2 regions of the Paenibacillus sp. FSL H7-0756 genome follow, and region 2 is predicted to be linked to the other one. Evidence: predicted binding sites of a transcription regulator. Region 2 holds the regulator's gene; the other holds the start of a gene.

Region 1 (3,415 bases), 970 kb from region 2:
TATCTCCATGCTCTCTCCCAGTCCTCCGCGCGCCGGAACAACCCAGGCGTTCTTATAGGAAAGGGATAGCGGCGGGGTCAGCTGATCGGCCATCTCGGCCAGGGTTGATCCGCCCGTGACGGCAATCGTGTCGTCACTGCGCAGTACGCTGAGCAGTGCCTTAGAGCCTGCGCGCCCCAGTTCACGCTTGGTGAACGGAGATGTCTCACAATCGCCAGGTACCACAATTACTTTGGTGAGACCGTACGTAGTACGAATTTTCTCTTCCAGATCATCCAGGCCGAATAGGCTCTTGGCGACCGGCTCCAGCAGGTCAAGCAGTCTGCGACCGGCATCGCTAATGCGCATACCGACGCTCTCGATCTCAATGAGCCCCTGCGATTTCAGAAGATCCGTCTCGGCGCGCAGTACCCGCTCGGTCATATCAAGCGATGCGGCTAGCGTCCTGCGCCCAATAATATCGGACAGCATGATCTGATGTAGAATCGTATACCGTCTCTTAAGGGTTTCCATGAGATCAGGCAGAAGCTGCTTTTGGATTTCCAATAGATTACGCATGCTTTCACTCCTGCAACTTCGTCTTTCTCTTATCCCTTGTTCGTGGTCTCAAAATGTCCCGGGTTAACTTTTTAAGTCCCACCCATATTCTAACCCAAAACTGACGCCAAGTGCAAGTGTTCCGAGACTATAATTCTCAGCCCGCTTTCATCTTATACATGGGCTTGTCCGGCACGCAGCAGGCAGGAGGCGAATCTGCGGCTCTCTTAATGGAGGCGGACAAAACTATTTTTGATCAGGTTGCTTAATACACATTGCTTTTGTGCAAAAAGTATATTATAATAATTTCTGTTGCGCCCGTGGTCCAATGGATATGACGTAGGCCTCCGAAGCCTGAGATCCAAGTTCGATTCTTGGCGGGCGCGCCATTATTTTCAAGATTGTACATAATTTAGTACCGATTATATTATATTTAACCAATGAGCCGCTTGAGGGCTCTTTTTTTTGAAAGTAAGTTTGACTTTCTTTGACTTTTTGTTTGAATTTGTTTATCATGTGGTTAATACGGTAACAGTAAAAAATGAACACATTCGAAGCACCAATTTCAAGGAGGTTTTCCACGTGAGTTATATTCCTATGGTAGTAGAACAGAGCAACCGCGGTGAGCGCGCTTATGACATCTATTCCCGCCTGCTGAAGGACCGCATCATTTTCCTTGGAACGGAGGTTAATGACGTGGTAGCCAATTCGATCATCGCACAAATGCTCTTCCTGGCTGCCGAGGACCCGGATAAGGATATTCACCTGTATGTGAACAGCCCAGGCGGTTCCATTACAGCGGGTATGGCAATCTTCGATACAATGCAATACATTAAACCGGATGTATCCACCATCTGTGTAGGTATGGCCGCTTCCATGGGAGCGTTCCTGCTGAACGCCGGTGCCAAGGGCAAGCGCTTCGCCCTGCCGAACAGTGAAATCATGATTCACCAGCCGCTAGGCGGTGCCCAGGGCCAGGCTTCAGATATCGAGATCCGCGCCCGCCGCATCATCAAGCTGCGTGAGAAGCTGAACCGCATCTTGTCCGAGCGTACAGGCCAGCCGCTGGAGAAGATCGAGAAGGATACCGACCGCGACTACTTCATGAGCGCTGCAGACGCTGCCGAATACGGCATCGTCGACAAGGTAATTGAGAAGACCCTGCCGACAGGCGTATAAGTAAGCTGCTCCAATGCATACACGAAGAGGCTGTAACAGACCGGTCCGGTCATGTTACAGCCTCTTTCTTCATGCCTACCTCAAGCCTCCGTACCCCAGGGCATCCAGCTTGCCAGCAATTACACGGTAGCCTCTGCCGTTCGGGTGAATATGGTCCAGGAACAGCAGCCCCCGCTCATTACCGGCAAATTCATGATATATCGAAGCAAACCCAACGTTATTACTGCTGTAGCCTGCGGCATAGCGGTTGAACTCCCGCACCCAATCTGTTGCTTCATCCACCTGGGGATATGGGTTATAAAGGCCGACCACCCGGAGGATATAGGGGCTGCGGGAACCTGCTTTGAGCTGTGTCAGGCTACCCATGATGTCGCTGTAGTTACGCTTGCAATCCCTAAGCGCCTGCTGCAGCAAGCCCTGGAATTCACCGGGCCGGGGCCCGGCTGCCCGGGCTGCCTTAATCAAGTCATTGCCGCCAATCGACAGCGTAATGATCTGCGCATCCTTCACCGCTGTCCGGTAGACATTGGAGCTCCTCAGCCGTTGCTTCAGCCCCCCGGTGGTCAGACCGTTGACACCAAGATTGGCCGGCACCACCGGCGTGCCCAGCCTCCCTTCCGCAATCCGCCGGTAGACGGGGACGAAGCCGTTACCGGGCAGTGCCCCGAAGCCGGTTGTAAGTGAATCCCCGATTGCTGTATAAGCATAGACCATAACCTTTTCCTCCCCGTTATAAGCTGCTTGCCTTCTATAGCTTATGACTATCCGGGTGAAGTGGTAACGGCAGGGCAGGCTGATTAGGCCCTGCACATGAAGAATGCCCCTGCATCTCCCGGAGGAGGCACAAGGGCATTCTTATGAAGATCTATTATTTAAGCGCTGCGAACGGACTGCTTCCGTCCGGCAGGAGTTCCTTGAAGCTGAAGGTGAATTCCGGGAAGCCTTCAGCATATGCCGTGTAATCGTACAACTGGAAGAAGAGCACGGCTTTACCTTCTTTTAAATAGAAATACTTCTCCGTATTCAGACCATTGAACCCGCCCAGATAGCCTCCGTTAGCCTTAAGCTCCTTGGTCAGCTTGGCATTGAGCTGCTTCTTGTAATTGGGATTGGCCCCGAACAAATCGCCCAGCAGCAGACGCTTGCCGTCTTTGAGCGAGAAGGTGAACGCATTGCGGTAAGTCATCCCGTGAGCACCGCCGGTATATTCGTACTGATTAGTCACCAGACTGAGTACGCCATCCTGATTATAAGTGACTACATAGCCGCCTTCAAATTCGTACGGCCGGTCATCCTTCGCTTTCTTGGTGATTTGATCTTCAGCGCTTTTCGCAAAGCTCAAGACAGTCTGCTTAATCGTATCATTGATTGCCTTCTCTGCCTCTGCACTTGCCAAGCCGCTGACCTGCGGATAATCCAGCCGGACAGGCGCATCCTTATGATCCTTCACATAGCTCACAGTCTTGATGGTGATCGCATTCTGCGTTCTTTTCGTCAGATTCAGCTGACCTGCTGCCGTGTTCCCGTCCACCTTATAGCCCAGGTAATCGTTAATCAGTTGGGAGGGAACGTACAGCCGGTTGTTCAGTTGTTTACCCTGATATTCGCCGATATAATAGTTGTTCACACTGATCATAATGCCGTAATCCATGTTCGCCAACTTCATTTGCGCAGCACCGCTACCAATCGTATAGGTCTT
Region 2 (3,415 bases):
CAGAAGATAGAGTACGTGCCAAGGAAAAATTCAAACCGGAACAAACCTGGGCGATTTTTGAAGGGGACAGCATCGGTGCGAAGCTGACGCTTCTTCCGTTACAGGTATATATACAAGGCAAGCCCGTTTCTATGGGGGGCATCGCCGGTGTAGCTACTTGGCCGGAGAACCGCCGGCAGGGGTATGTGGCCCATCTGCTGACCCATGCGCTCCAGACAATGAACGAAGCCGGTCAGACATTGTCCTTTTTGCATCCATTCTTGATTCCCTTTTACCGTAAATTCGGATGGGAGATCTATTGTGAATATAAGAAGTACACTCTTCCGGTAGGGAAGTTCCCGCACAAGAAGGAGATTAAGGGCAGCGTGAAACGCGATACTCCTGATCTTGCAGTATTCCAGCAGCTGTACGGCCAATTCGCCATGAGGTATAACGGGACTCTCCAGCGCACTGAGACCTGGTGGAAGGAAAGTGTGCTTGATGACGATACGCATTCCTGTGTGTTTTATTCAGAGGAGGGTCAACCGGAAGGCTATGTGCTGTATAAAATAGTGCAGCAGGAGCTGGTCATAGATGAGTTCATCTATGGGAACGAGCTTGCCCGCCAGGGCTTGTGGACCTTCCTTGCCAATCATGACTCCATGATAACGGCTGCACAGCTGAAGCTGGTGCCTGCTGACGATATTCTGCCCTTCCTCCTTCCTGATCCGCGGATTGCACAGGAGAATTATCCATACTTCATGGCGCGAATCGTCAATGCTAAGGCTTTTGTGGAGAACGTGACCTTCAATGTGCCGGAGGGTGACCGGGAGCGGGTGCTTTATATTGAAGATAAGCATGCGCCCTGGAACAACGGGTTATGGCGGTGGACGGTGTCGGAGCACGGGGAGGCGACGCTTATCCAGATTCAGGGCGAGCGGTCAGAGGCTGACCTGGAATGCAGTATCGGCACGCTTACTGTGCTGCTGATGGGATACAAACGTCCGCTTCAGGCGGCAAAGTACGGACAATTATCCGGGACTGCTGAGGCGACTGCTTGGCTTGAAGCGCTGATTCCGCAGGCCGAGACGGCATTATTCGATTTTTTCTGACAGCGAACGGCTCTTCTTCTTCCCTTGGAAGCGGAGGAGCTTTCCTATACATAACGCCCCAATTCAGTGAACTAAGCAGGCAACCGGAATACATTACAGCCAAAAAGTAAAAAATAAGAGTAACCCCTTGGAATTCAGTGAGAATATGTTATAATATGAAAAAGTCAAAGAAAGTCAAAGTCAACGCAGGCCGGATAGGATCGTTCTCAGGAATGTAACATTTAGAGAAAAGCGCAGTGCAGAGGCTATTACAGCCGATTCTTATTGCATTGCCCGGGTTAAGTTCTTAAGAGCATGTCACTGGGCGGCAGGCGTTGGCGCAGCACAGATTTAACCAATGCTTACACACTGGAGGATGAGTGATGCGTAATATCTCCGATATTATTGAACAATATCTGAAGAATATTTTGCATGAAAGTCCCGAAGGTACGGTGGAAATTCAGCGCAATGATCTGGCGGACCAGTTCTCCTGTGTCCCGTCACAGATCAATTACGTCATCAGTACACGCTTCACATTGGAAAAGGGATATGTGGTGGAGAGCAAACGGGGCGGGGGCGGATATATCCGGATTCAGCGCTATGAGCTGCCTCAGAATGTGGCCTTATACGCACATCTGAACTCCACGATAGGGAATGATATTGATCAGAATTCTGCCGAAGGGCTGATTTATCAGCTGGAGGAGGCCCGTTTCCTCTCCAAACGTGAAGCGTGTCTGATGCGGTCTGCGGTTTCCCGGGAATGCCTGACGGTTAATCTGCCGTACCGGGATGAGATTCGTGCCAAGCTTATGAAGGCTATGCTAATCTCTTTATTGGGCAAATAATTTGTCAAATGGTAAGGAGGGACACCGCTCATGCTATGCCAGGAATGCGGCGTCAAACCGGCTACACTCCACTTCACGAAGATCGTGAACGGGGAGAAGACGGAATTTCATATTTGCGAAAGCTGTGCGCGGGAGAAGGGTGAACTGATTCCCGGAACTGCGGGAGGCTTCTCAATCCACAGCTTGCTTTCCGGTCTCCTGGATCTGGAAGGCTCGGGCAAGGGCAAATCAGCAGCAGCACAAAGTGTGCAGGGTCTGCATTGTGAAAACTGCGGCATGACCTATTCACAGTTCAGCAAGCTGGGACGGTTCGGCTGCAGCTCCTGCTATAAGTATTTCGACAGTACGCTTGACCCGCTCTTCAGACGGGTGCATGGCAGTACAGCACATGTCGGCAAGCTTCCCAAGCGGGCTGGCGCACAGATTATGTGCAAGCGTCAGATTGACGAGCTGAAGCAGGAATTACAGCAGAGTATTGTGCAGGAGGAGTTCGAGACCGCAGCTGAGCTGAGGGACAGAATCCGCAAGCTTGAAAAAGAATTGCCACAAGAGTAAAGTCTTTGATATATAGGGGGGATCAGGCATGTCAAGTCTCCGGTATACCGAACAAGCACTTAGTGAATGGATGCGCTGCGGCGGCAGTCATTCGGAGATTGTCATCAGCAGCCGTATGCGTATCGCCCGTAATCTGGAGCACCTTCCTTTCCCGCTGCTCGCTACAACAGAGCAGTCGGAGGAGGTGCTGGAGCAGCTTGCCCCTGTATTTCAGGGCGATGCCTCTGCAGATTTCGGCAGCTTTGAACTGCTGAGACTGGATGAGCTGGGTGAGCTGGACAAAAAAGTGCTGGTAGAAAAGCACCTTATCAGTCCTAACCTGGCGGATGATTCCAAAGGCGGGGCAGTCATTCTTAATGAGGACGAGTCGGTCAGCATTATGATCAATGAGGAGGATCATCTCCGCATTCAATGCCTGTTCCCGGGGCTGCAGGTCAGAGAAGCCTGGGTAAGGGCAACCGCCATCGATGATATTTTCGAGGCTGCTGTCAATTACGCCTTCGATGACCGCAGAGGCTACTTAACAAGCTGTCCCACCAATGTGGGAACAGGGCTGAGAGCCTCGGTTATGGTGCATCTGCCGGCCTTGGTGATGACGCATCAGATCAACCGCATTTTATCCGCAGTCAATCAGGTGGGGCTTACCGTTAGAGGGATTTATGGTGAAGGCAGCGAAGCAGTAGGGAATATCTTTCAGATCTCGAACCAGATTACGCTGGGACAGACCGAAAATGAGATTATTGAGAATCTTCACAGCGTAGTCACCCAGATTATAGAGCATGAGCGGAATGCGCGTGAACGCCTGCTGGCGGATTCCGCATTGCGGATTACTGACCGTATCAAGCGCTCTTACGGAATTCTGGCCTATGCTGCTGTGATGGAACTGAAAGAATCGGCACAGCGGCTCTCCGATCTGCGGCTTGGTGTAGATCTGGGGATTCTGGA

What was found. Region 2 encodes CtsR, which represses protease genes until heat stress. Its sites were predicted from a motif close to ATGGTCAATAAAGGTCAAACA; they were not measured.
Region 1: a site for CtsR is predicted at 1,012-1,032, ahead of clpP (ATP-dependent Clp endopeptidase proteolytic subunit ClpP). Genes of this name have one in related genera too.

Annotation. Positions count from the first base shown of each region.
Region 1 is NZ_JBBOVT010000001.1:640,923-644,337, forward strand. It holds gene NST04_RS02720 (sugar-binding transcriptional regulator) at 1-558, opposite strand, end outside; tRNA gene NST04_RS02725 (tRNA-Arg) at 852-926, shown strand; gene clpP (ATP-dependent Clp endopeptidase proteolytic subunit ClpP) at 1,120-1,716, shown strand; gene NST04_RS02735 (GDSL-type esterase/lipase family protein) at 1,792-2,430, opposite strand; gene NST04_RS02740 (PdaC/SigV domain-containing protein) at 2,585-3,415, opposite strand, start outside.
Region 2 is NZ_JBBOVT010000001.1:1,611,422-1,614,836, forward strand. It holds gene NST04_RS07095 (GNAT family N-acetyltransferase) at 1-1,091, shown strand, start outside; gene NST04_RS07100 (CtsR family transcriptional regulator) at 1,454-1,915, shown strand; gene NST04_RS07105 (UvrB/UvrC motif-containing protein) at 1,946-2,470, shown strand; gene NST04_RS07110 (protein arginine kinase) at 2,499-3,415, shown strand, end outside.